Regions from separate parts of the Protofrankia sp. CiP1_Cm_nod4 genome, predicted to be linked through region 2. Evidence: riboswitches for the same ligand, from Rfam matches in the RefSeq annotation. Region 2 holds a riboswitch; the other holds the start of a gene.
What was found. A riboswitch is a leader RNA that binds a small molecule or an ion and turns the genes downstream of it on or off. The one in region 2 is predicted to bind cyclic di-AMP.
Positions count from the first base shown of each region.

Region 1 (8,878 bases), on a different contig from region 2:
GCTGACCATCGGCACCCTGGTGCCCGAGGACTGGGTGGTCACGGCTGGCGTCGTCCGGCCCTGCTGCCTGCCGCCGGGCGGCCGGGCAGCGATGATCGGTGCCGAAGCCCCGGGCGGTGACGAGCTGGCCCGCGCACCGGGCGACGATGAGCCGCAGCTCATCGCGACGTCGGCGTTGGCCCAGGTCATGCCCGTTTCGGGCGGATGCCGGTACGAACTGACGTTCACGGCCTCGGCCTCGGCCGCGGGCGCGGCCGCCGAGCTGCACTGGCGCGCGGCCGGCTGCACGGTCGAGCGCACGGACGAGGTGCCGATCCGGGAGCGGCCCACGGATGAGGCCGCGGCCGGGCTCACGACAACGGTGGCGCGCTCCGGCGAGGATCCGGCGGTCGGGGTACAGCCGCGGCTGCGGACACATCACGCCGTCCTGACCTCCCCCGCCGGCGCCGAACAGGTGGAACTGCGGTTGCGGGCGCCGGCCGGAGTGGTGGCAGCGGTGGACCAGGTCTCGTTGCGCGCCACCGAGAGTGTGCTGACCAACGCGGACCTGATGTTCGATGACGACGTGCTGGTCGGCTGGGAGCTCAGCCCACCGGCTCCGGCCGGGTTCGACGCCACCTCCGCGGCGGATCATCTGAGCCTGGTCAACGGCGCGGCGGTCGTGGTGACGCTCGCGCAGCGGGCGAGCGTGCAGGCCGGCCGCCCGTACCGGCTCCTGATCGACGCGGCGGCTCCGGCCGGCGCCGCCGCGGTGCCGTCGGCGGAGGTTGTCTGGTCGGCGGCCGGGAGCCCGACCGGGGCGGTACTGTCGGTGCCGCTGCCGTCCTCGGCGGCCGTCCCACAGGTCAGGATCGGTACGGCCCCTCCCGGCGCGGACGCGGCGCAGGTGCGCGTCGTCCTGCCTGCGGGGTCCGTGCTAGGGCTGCGCCGGGTGACGTTGGAGGCCGTCATGGTCACCGAGGTACCCGTCACGTTCATCGCTGCCTCGCCCGGTGAGCTGACGGTGACGAACTGGCAGGTGGCCTACGACATCGACGAGACCCCCCGGCTGCCGCCACCGCCCGCTGGCGGGCTGTGCCTGCCCGGCCGCCCGGAACCGGTGCCCGGCGAGAGCCCGGCGGGCGCCGGCTACTGCGTCACCTGCCAGGGAGAGCACGAGCTGCTCGGCCCCGAGCCCACCGTGACCGCGTCGGGCGCGGCCTCCACCCGCTTCAGCTGTGCCAACTGCGGCTCGCGGGTGGTGCTCCCCGGCACGCACGGCATTCCCGTGCCGCCCAGCGGGCCGTTACGGGTCGGCGGGCCACCCACCCCACCCCGCCGGCCGGGGTGAGGCCCCCCGGGTCCGGTGGCGGCCCTGAAGCCAGGATGCGTCCTGGCGGAAGGAGACGTGCTTGGTCGTGCCGGCACCGAGAAGTACCCGCGGGAGCCGCGGGAGCCGGGTGTCGGCTGGATGCCAGCCCTTACGCCCTGGGCCGGATCGTGGATAGCATGATGGTCATGCCGCCGTGGCTGTGGTGGTTGGTGATCGCAGGCGTTCTTGGCGTGGGCGAGATGCTTACCCTTGCCCTCATTCTCGGGATGACCGCGCTCGCGGCCCTGGTGGCGGGCGCGGCCGCCGGGGCCGGCGGCCCGCTGCCCATCCAGCTTGTCGCGTTCGCCGCCACCTCCGTGGTGCTGTTGCTCGGGCTGCGGCCGGTCGCGCGCCGTCACCTGCACCAGGCGCCGGCCGTCGCGACCGGTACCGACGCGCTGATCGGCATGACCGGTGTCGTCCTTGAGCCCGTTAACGGTGACGGTGACGGCCGGGTCAGGATTCGCGGTGAGATATGGTCGGCCCGCGCGACGATCGACGGTCAGGTCCTTGAACCGGGCACGAGCGTGCGCGTGCTGCGCATCGACGGCGCCACGGCCATCGTCCACCCCGCGCAGCTGTAGCGGGCCTTGGGACCGGGGAGGCGTCGATGACCGGGCTGATCGCCACCGCGGTCGTTCTGCTGGTGCTGCTGGTTTTTCTCAGCCGGGCGGTGCGGGTTGTGCCGCAGGCCCGGGCGGTCGTGGTCGAGCGGCTGGGCCGGTACCACCGGACCCTCACCCCGGGCCTGGCCCTCGTCATCCCCGTCGTGGACCGGATCCGTGAACGCGTCGACCTGCGCGAGCAGGTGGTGACCTTCCCGCCGCAGCCGGTGATCACCGAGGACAACCTCGTCGTGGGCATCGACACGGTGATCTACTTCCAGGTCACCGACCCGCGCGCGTCCACCTACGAGATCGCCGACGTCATCAGCGCGATCGAGCAGCTCACTGTCACGACGCTGCGCAACGTGATCGGTAGTCTGAACCTGGAGCAGACCCTGACCTCCCGTGATGAGATCAACACCAGGCTGCGCGGTGTGCTCGACGAGGCGACCGGCAAGTGGGGCATCCGGGTCAACCGGGTGGAGCTCAAGGCCATCGACCCGCCGGCGTCGATCCAGGACTCGATGGAGAAGCAGATGCGCGCCGAGCGGGACCGCCGGGCGGCGATCCTGTCGGCGGAGGGCGTCAAGCAGAGCGAGATCCTGCGCGCCGAGGGTGAGAAACAGGCCGCGATCCTGCGCGCCGAGGGAGAGCGGCAGGCGAAGATCCTCGCCGCGCAGGGCGAGGCGGAGGCCATCACCACGGTGTTCCGGGCGATCCATGCCGGCAACGCCGACCAGAAACTGCTCGCCTACCAGTACTTGCAGACCCTGCCGCGCATCGCCGCGGGCGAGGCGAACAAGGTCTGGATCGTCCCCAGCGAGCTGACCAGGGCGTTCGGGGGCCTCGCCGCCTTCGGTGGCCTCGCCGACGGGCCGGACCACACGGCCGGCGGGCAGCCTCGCTGACAGCTTCCCGCCCGGTCCCCCGCGTCTGCGTCTCCGTCCGCGCGGACGTACCCGCGTGTACGTACGGTCACCGTAGTGACGCCGTCGGCCGGTACGTTCTCTCCTGACATCGGAGCCGGGAAACGAGAGCGCGGGAGCAAGGCCACAGCGGCGCCCGCACGGCCCCGACGCCCACCGGAGATCCGTCACCGCTGGATACGATCTAGGGCGTGGACCCGCAAGCGCCTGCGACGGACGTTGTGGGCGTCCTATCCGACACAAAGGATGTACATGACGCCCACCGAACAGCCGGCCATCACCGACACGGACGATCTGTGCGTCGCGACGATCCGCACACTGTGTATGGACGCGGTGCAGGCCGCGAACTCCGGGCACCCGGGCACCCCGATGGCCATGGCACCGGTGACCTACACGCTGTGGCAGGAGTTCCTGCGCTTCGACCCCGACGATCCCTCCTGGCCGAACCGGGACAGGTTCGTGCTGTCGGCGGGGCACGCGTCGGCGTTGCTGTACGCGATGCTGCACCTGGCCGGTGTCCGGGCGGTCGGCCCCACCTATGAGACGCCCGGCGGGCCGGCGGTCACCCTCGACGACATCAGACGCTTCCGCCAGCTGGACGGGAAGTGCCCCGGCCACCCGGAGTACCGCTGGACGTCCGGGGTGGAGGCGACCACCGGGCCGCTGGGCACGGGCGCGGCGACGGCGGTGGGCATGGCCATCGCCGGGCGCTGGCTGGCGGCGCGCTTCAACCGGCCCGGCTTCGACGTGTTCGACCACGACGTGTACGCGCTGTGCGGTGACGGCGACCTGATGGAGGGGGTCGCGGCCGAGGCGGCGTCGCTGGCCGGCCACCTGGGGCTGGCCAACCTGTGCTGGATCTACGACAACAACCACATCAGCATCGAGGGCGGCACCGACCTGGCGTTCACCGAGGACGTGGCCACCCGGTTCATCGCCTACGGCTGGAACGTCACCCGGGTCGGTGACGCCAACGACCGCACGGCCCTGGGCCGCGCCTTCGAGACGTTCCGCCGCGAGCCGCACCGCCCGACCCTGATCATCGTCGACAGCCAGATCGCCTTCGGCGCCCCGACCAAGCAGGGCACCGCCGCCGCGCACGGGGAGCCGCTGGGGGAGGAGGAGATCCGGGCGACGAAGCGGTTCTACAACTGGCCGCCGGAGGCCCGCTTCCTCGTCCCCGACGGGGTGTACGAGCACTTCGCCGCCGGTGTCGGCAAGCGGGGCCGGGCCGAGCGGGACAGCTGGCTGGCCCTGCTCGGCCGCTACCGGGAGGCACATCCCGATCTCGCCGGCCAGCTCGACCTGCTGTGGGGCGGGCAGCTGCCCGACGGCTGGGACGCCGACATCCCCGTCTTCCCCGCCGACGGCAAGGGCCTGGCCACCCGGGACTCCTCCGGGAAGGTCCTCAACGCCGTCGCTGCCCGGGTGCCCTGGCTGGTCGGCGGCTCCGCCGATCTCGCCCCGTCGACGAAGACCCGGCTGACCGTCGACGGCGCCGGGGACTTCCAGGCCGCCAGCCCGGGTGGGCGCAACCTGCACTTCGGCGTCCGCGAGCACGCGTCGGCCGCGGTGGCCAACGGGCTGTCCCTGTCCGGGCTGCGGCCGCTGTGGTCGACCTTTCTGATCTTCTCCGACTTCGCCCGCGGCGCCCTGCGGCTGTCCGCGCTGATGGAGCTGCCGGTCATCCACGTGTTCACCCATGACTCCATCGGGGTCGGGGAGGACGGGCCGACGCACCAGCCGGTCGAGCAGCTCGCCTCGCTGCGGGCCGTCCCCGGCCTGCTGGTGATCCGCCCCTGTGACGCGGGCGAGGTCGCGCAGGCGTGGCGGGTGGTGATGGGCCTGGAGCAGGAGCCGGCCGCGCTCGTCCTGAGCCGGCAGGCGCTGCCGACGCTGGACCGGGCCCGCTACGCCGACGCCGCCGGGCTCGCCCGCGGCGGCTACGTGCTGGCCGACCCCGCCGACGGCGACCCCGAGGTGATCCTGATCGGTACCGGCAGCGAGGTGCACCTGGCCCTGGCCGCCCATGAGGAGCTGGCCGCGCAGGGGGTGCGCGCCCGGGTGGTCAGCCTGCCGTCCTGGGAGCTGTTCGAGCGGCAGCCCGCGCGGTACCGCGAGCAGGTGCTGCCGCCGGCGGTCCGCGCGCGGGTCGTGGTCGAGCAGGCCGCCACGCTCGGCTGGGAACGGTACGCCGGCCCGGACGGGGTGATCATCGGGATGCGGACCTTCGGCGCGTCCGCCCCGCTGCGGGACCTGCAGACCAGATTCGGTTTCACCCCGCGGGCGGTGGTCGACGCCGCCAGGCAGAGCCTGGCCGCCGTCCACGCCGCCGGTGACCCGGCGTAGACCGTAAGGACACGGATCCGCGGCTTGTGACCATGACGTCGACGGCCGGCTGGCCCCCGGGGCGCTTCCGGGGGCCGGCCGGCCGGTCAGCTGGTCAGCTGGTCGGCCGTTCCGCCCCGGTGTATCCGCGCTCGTTCCCCATCGGCCGCTGTCGGTCGTTCCGCGCTCCGGGTGTCGGGCTTGACCTGGGTAGGCGTACCTGAGACGGTGAGCAGGTCCTGCGGTCGCGCGAGCGGTCCTGGGGCTTGGTTGTACACAGGTTCGTCTGGTGTGCAGTTCACTTGGTACAGGGCTGGTTGGCACAGAGGTTGTACAGGGGCAGATGTGGTGGGTACTGGTAGAATTCTGCGTTTCGACGGGGTTCGCGGCTACGGTTTCATAGCGCCCGATGCCGGTGGCGACGACGTTTTCATGCACGCAAACGATCTTCAGGACGAGAAGCACCTGTTCCAGCCCGGAACGCTGGTGGAGTTCGAGGCGGAGGAGAGTGACAGGGGCCCGAAGGCCTCGGTCGTCCGTCTGATCCGCCGGGCTCCGGCCCGTCCGGCGCCCGTGTATCCGGTGGTCTCCCCAGGTGTGGTCAACGGGCGTTCGAGCGCCGACGACGACGACATGTGCGACGTCCTCACCGTCGGGGAGTTCCGGCATCTGCTGACCGAGACGCTCATCGAATCGGTGCCGACCCTGACCGGCGGCCAGATAAGCCAGATACGGCAGCGACTGACCACCCTCGCGCAGGCGCGCGGCTGGGTCGAGTCCTGACCGACGCCGCTCCGCCCGGGGCCCTGCCTGGCCCGGGGCGGACCGGCGGCCCCGCTGGTGCCCGGGCGTCACTGATGCCCGGACGCTGCGCCGTCCGCGCTGGCCATGCCGCCGGCCGCGGCGTGCGCACGTCCGGGTTCGTGGCGTTGCTTCGGCGGTCCGTGGGCCCACCCGGGCGATCCACTGCGCCCGACAGCGCAAACGCTGTTTCGGGCAGTGCAAATGCTGTGCCCGACAGTGCAAATGCTGTGCCCGACAGCGAAACACAACGGTGGAAAAAATGTTGTTGCCGGTCCGCATCGGCCGTTTCACGATACGCGCTGGTTAACCATGGGAGCGGTGTGTAGCGCCATCACGCTGCGGCCAGCTCGTACCGTCCCGGCAGCCATCCTGGGACGGCCCGCGTAAATGATGCGTACGGTGAGTGTTGTGCGCCGACATGCCGAGAAAACCGCCGCTTGCGGTTACCAAAAGTAGTTCGCTACGTTGGCCGGGCTCTCAACGGCACCGGACCGCACGCCGAGTTCTGTCCACGGTCCGGTGTCTTCCGACTAGCGATCGCCAGGACAGAAGCGGGGGACCCACCTTTCCGCCGGACGTCGCCACCACGGTGGCCGTCCTTGGGGTGAAGTCGGCCGCGCAGGTATCCGCGCGTCGACCGGGCTTCCCGGCCCGAACCCGACAGCTAACCTCGCAGGCGTATGGGAAGGATCATCGTTGCCTGCACACCAGGTGAATTCAGGTCCGGCTGCCGTAGGTCATCCCAGTCCCAGTTCCAGGCGCGGTCGTCATCGCGCGCCCACGACCCGCTCCGCCCTCGGCCGGATATCGGCACGTACCGCGGTTGCCGCCGCGGCCACCGGTACCGTCGCCCTCTCCGGGCTGGCCGCACCGGCCCTGGCGAACGACCGTGGCGCGGGCACGGGCGGGACGGGGTGGACCGACGCCGCCACGGCCGGCACGACCACCGCGGCCGGCACGACCGCTGCCCGGCCCGCTACCTTCACGATCACCCCGGCCGTCTGGTCGGCGGCCTCGTCGCCGGCCGCCGCCGCGGGCGTGCGCACGCTGTCGGCGCAGCCGGTGAGTTTCTCGACGTCCACCAGTGGTTTCGGGGCGAAACTCGTCTATCTGGCGTCGAAGCAGGCCGGAAAGCCGTACGTGTGGGGTGCCGAGGGGCCCCGGGCGTTCGACTGCTCCGGCCTCGTCCAGTACATCTACAAGCAGCTCGGCCGCAGCGTCCCGCGGACGGCCAACGCGCAGTACAACGCCTCCCAGAAGATATCGAAGAATGCCCGGCAGCCCGGTGACCTCATTTTCTTCGGCCGGCCGGGCGGCATCCACCACGTAGGGATCTACGCCGGGAACGGGATGATGTGGGCCGCCCCGCACACCGGGGCCGTGGTCCGGCTCCAGAAGGTCTACACCGGCAGCCATCTGGTCGGCCGTATCAGGTGACCCGCCCGCCCGGGCCGGGCTGGCGGCCACGGGGTGTTCGGGTGCCCCGGGCGGACAGCGCGGGCAACAGCCGGCGGCCGCCGCGAAAATTTCTCCCGGCCACTGCCGGGTAACTGTTCCTGGAGCCCCGGGCAGGTCCGGCGCGGGTCCCGCGCCGGATATCCAGAAAATTCCGGCCGGAGCGCACGGTGCTTCTCCCGGAGCGCTCCGGAAATGACCGGGAAATTTTCTGGACGAATGCGGTCGACGGCCTGCGCCCCGGTCTGCCCGACGTGTTCCAGTCGATCAGGCGCGCTGGGAAGAGCAAACCGTCGGCTGCTCGAAGGAAATGCTGTCCTGGCGCCGCCAGTGAATTTGACGAGCCATTTCGACGATACTTTTGGATGAGAAACTGATCATGTCCAGGGGAAGACACAGAAAACCCGGCCGGTGCAACGGCGCGGCATTGGTGGGCACCGTCGGGCTCATCGGGACGACGGCCGGAATGATGCTGACCGCGGCCCCGGCCAGCGCGGCCGGGCCGTCCGGGCCCGCCGTCGTCGCCGACACGGCCATCGCCCGTGTCGCCGCGAACGCGGGGCTGCCCAGCTGCCGAGGGGTGCCGCTGGGCACCTGGGTGGCGGTGGCGCTCGCGGAGTCCGGTGGCAACGCCAGGGCGCGTAACGCGCACGGTGAGGACTCCCGCGGGCTCTGGCAGATCAACGCGCGGGTCCACACGGGCTGGCTGGCGGGCCGGAACCTGTACGACCCGGCCACCAACGCGTGGGCGGCGAAGAAGGTGTGCGACAGTCAGGGCGTGCGTGCCTGGAGCGCCTACACCAACGGTTCCTACCGCCGTCATCTGGCGCGGGGGAACGCCGCCGCGGCAGCGGCGAAAGCCAGCCCGGCGAGCATGTCGACAACGCGGTCGAGCGCCCCTGTCCCGCCCGTCAGCGGGATCAGCTACATCACCCGGAACTGTTCGCTGCCAGCGTCCACGGCAACCGTGAGAAACGGCAGCAAAATGCGTACCGAGGTGGCCGCGGTACAGCGGCGGCTGACCGGTATCGGATATCCTCTCACCGTCGACGGGATATTCGGCCCGCAGACCACCAGGGTGGTCAAGGAATACCAGCGGCGGCACGGCCTCGCGGCCGACGGAACAGTCGGCGCCCGCACCTACGCCCAGCTGTTCCCGTGCGGCTGACGGCTGGGTGCCACTGACGGCCCTGGGTGCCTCCCCCTCCCTCGGGCACCCGGGGCGCCACCGTCCGCGGGCGGCCACCGTCCCCGCCTGGGCGGGCCGGTGGCCGGCGGCCGCCCGCGGACGTTCGCCCACCAGGCCGCGACCGGCGTGAGTCTGTTGTCGTGTATGTTCATGTTTTCTGGCCGTATCAGCGCATTCTGGCTGTATTGGCGCATGCTGGCAGCATCAGTACATTCTGGCT
Region 1 covers NZ_CEVIVC010000001.1:32,118-40,995, reverse strand. Annotated here, with positions in the region: partial or broken gene AC5LSR_RS00170 (hypothetical protein) at 1-1,330, shown strand, start outside; gene AC5LSR_RS00165 (NfeD family protein) at 1,489-1,935, shown strand; gene AC5LSR_RS00160 (SPFH domain-containing protein) at 1,962-2,864, shown strand; gene tkt (transketolase) at 3,135-5,231, shown strand; gene AC5LSR_RS00150 (cold-shock protein) at 5,559-5,993, shown strand; cyclic di-AMP (ydaO/yuaA leader) riboswitch at 6,543-6,708, shown strand; gene AC5LSR_RS00145 (C40 family peptidase) at 6,711-7,451, shown strand; gene AC5LSR_RS00140 (peptidoglycan-binding protein) at 7,849-8,637, shown strand.
Region 1: linked by a shared signal. The riboswitch ahead of AC5LSR_RS00145 (C40 family peptidase) and the one ahead of AC5LSR_RS15615 (transglycosylase family protein) in region 2 are both predicted to bind cyclic di-AMP.

Region 2 (3,175 bases):
GCAAATCGGGGTGTCGGATGAACTACACCGACGTGACTGTTATCACCCGAATGGGCTAAGCGCCTTGAACGTGTCACCGTAGCTGACGGTGTGACTCCGCCCCGCGGCGGGGTCGCCTTCTCCGATTTCTGTGACTTATGGTGACGGACGAAGTTTCTTTCGTATCGTGAATGTGCTTGTTGTCACTTCTGGGGCACTCCGGGAAGCGGAGCCGTCCGGAGCGGTCCCCGGCCCTGCCGGGCCGGATCCGGGCCGGCCGCATCCGGGGTTCTCCTGGATGCGGCCGGAGGCCTGGCATGAAAGGGGATCGTGGCTGCGCTGTCCATGGCGCGCCAGCCCGGTCCGGTCGGATGTCCAGCCACGGGTGGGCCGGCTGTGTGCGGACTGTGCGTGCCGCCGGTGGGCGGTGCCGTCCGCCAGAGGCCGTTCGACCGCTGGGTCGTTCGGCCAGTTGCCGGCTGTTCGGCCGGCTGTTCGGCCGGTTGGCCGGTTGGTTGGCTGGCCGTGTTCAGTCGAAGGTGGCCGTCCAGGTCCGTGGGCCGCAGATACCGTCCACCTGCAGTCCCCGCGAGTTCTGCAGGAGGGTGGCGGCGAAGGCGGACTGGGGGCCGTAGCGGCCGTCGATCCTGATCCGGTAGCCGAGCCTGTTCATCTGGCGCTGCCAGGCTCGTACGTCCGAGCGCACCTGATAGATCAGCCCGGTGGTGAACAGCGTGTTGTCCGCGAGACTCTGCGCGCTCTGACGCACCACCCAGCGTTGGGCCCCGGTCGACCCGGCCGCGCCCGCCGAGCCGGTGCCGGTGCCGGTGCCGGTGCTGGGCGATCCGGCCCCGGACGAGCTGGCGCTCGCCACCAGCTGGTCGGCGCCCATCCCCTGGCCGCAGACCGGCCACTGGCCGAAGCCGGACCGGTTGGCCAGTCTCAGCGCGGCCTCGTCCTGGGTGGCTGGCAAGGCGTCGCTGGGCAGCCCCGGGTAGCCGAGGCTCTGCCAGGTGCTCAGCGAGAACTGGTAGGCACCGTAATAACCGTTGCCGGTATTGACGGTGTAGTCCCCCCCGGACTCGCACTGGCGTAGCTGCGCCCAGGTGGTGGCGGCGCTGGCGGGCTGTGACATCACGATGCTTCCGCCGACCGCCGCGGCCAGCGCGGGAGCGACTACCAGCGCCCGCGCGCCCAGCCGGATTCGGCCGGTTCCGTGCTGTCGATTTCGGGAACGTGCACTGGACATATTGGTTTTATGCCCTTCCCCACGCCTGCGAAGTGAGCTGTCGGGTTCGGGCTGGGACTGCCCGGCCGCATGTGCGGCTTCACCCCGAGGACGCCCGGTATCGGCGCCCAGAAGTGGGTCCCCCGTTCCTGCCACGAGTTTGGGTTTTCGTCGGGCGAGGGCAGGATTCGGCGTGCCGCCCGACGTGTGTTCGCTGTGTCGCGAGCACGGCGCAGACCATAACAACAATTGCTGGGCGCCGAACAAGCGGGGAATACGCTTCGTGAGGATGCGCACACCGGGCCGGCGGCTCTTGTCGGGGCCCGGGAGCGGATGGTAGCGCACGGGTACGCGCGCTTATTGATTTCATCATACTTTTATTGCCGGGAAAACTCGGTATCCCGCCGTGCCGGTGGCGATCGGGGCCGGATTATCCGGATAGGAGCCAGTGCGTGGGCCGGCGATCCGCGTGCTATGGGCCGGAAGCCGGGCCCGGCCGGCCCGGCGCCCGCGGCGCGGAACACCGCTGATTCAGCCGAAGACACGTCGAACGGCAGGACCATACGTACAGTGCCGTGATCCGACGATGATGCGACCTTTCCGGAACCTGCGTCATATACGGATGGCCGTTGAAAGGTGACGGCCATCCGGTCACCCGGGCGCCGGGAGGCCGATGGGTCGGCACCCGCACGCGAACGCTCGCCAGCCGGACGACGAAGCCCGGTCTGGCGAGCGTGTTGTGGGGCCGTCCCGCCCAAGCGGGGTCAGTTGGCGAGGGAGCGTCCCGCGGAACGCAGGTCCTCGCACGCCTTCACGACTCGGGCGGCCATGCCGACTTCGGCCGCCTTGCCGTAGCTGCGCGGGTCGTAGTGCTTCTTCACGCCGACCTCGCCGTCCACCTTCAGAACGCCGTCGTAGTTCCGGAAGACGTGGTCGACGACCGGCCGGGTGTACGCGTACTGGGTGTCGGTGTCCACATTCATCTTGATCACGCCGTAATCCACCGCTTCGCGGATCTCGGACAGGTCGGAACCGCTCCCGCCGTGGAAGACCAGGTCGAGAGGTCTGGCCCCGGCTGGCAGCCCGAGCTTCTGCGCGACATACTGCTGACCATCCCGCAGGATACTCGGACGGAGTTTCACATTGCCCGGCTTGTATACCCCGTGCACGTTTCCGAAGGTTGCCGCGACCAGGTAGCGGCCCCGTTCCCCGGCGCCGAGGACCTCGACGGTCCGCCACATGTCCTCGGGCGTGCTGTACAGTTTCTCGTCGATCGCGCCGACGATGCCGTCCTCCTCACCGCCGACGACACCGATCTCCACCTCCAGGACGATTTTCGCCTGGGCCGTGTCCGCCAGCAGCGCGTCGGCGATTTTGAGGTTCTCCTCGATCTCGACCGCGGAGCCGTCCCACATGTGGGACTGGAACAGCGGCTCGCGGCCCTCCCTGAGCACCCGCTCCTTGGAGATCGCGACCAGGGGGCGCAGGTAGGTGTCGAGCTTGCCGGCAGGACAGTGGTCGGTGTGCAGCGCGATGTTGACCGGGTACGCCTTGGCGACATGGTGGGCGAACTCGGCCAGCGCCTGCGCGCCGAGCACCATGTTCTTCACCCGGGTACCGGAGAGAAATTCGGCCCCTCCGGTGGAAATCTGTACGATACCGTCGCTCCCGGCGTCCGCGAAGCCCTTCAGTGCGGCATTCAGGGTTTCACTCGACGTGACGTTGATCGCAGGGTAGGCGAATGCCTCCGCCTTGGCCTGGTCGAGCATCTGGGCGTAGATATCTGGGGTGGCAATGGGCATCGGTCTGGCTCCTGTGGACAGTCGGGGCGCGGCATGCCCGGTTCGGTGATATTTTACCGATTCGGACGTGTGCCGTGCCGGGAAGTTGCGCGAAGGGTATGACGAACGCTCCCCGTCCGGTAGGACGGCCGCAACGGGTGAGTACGGATGTTCTGTCGGGTGTGGT
Region 2 covers NZ_CEVIVC010000080.1:20,076-23,250, forward strand. Annotated here, with positions in the region: gene AC5LSR_RS15615 (transglycosylase family protein) at 509-1,228, opposite strand; cyclic di-AMP (ydaO/yuaA leader) riboswitch at 1,236-1,384, opposite strand; gene fbaA (class II fructose-bisphosphate aldolase) at 1,972-3,009, opposite strand.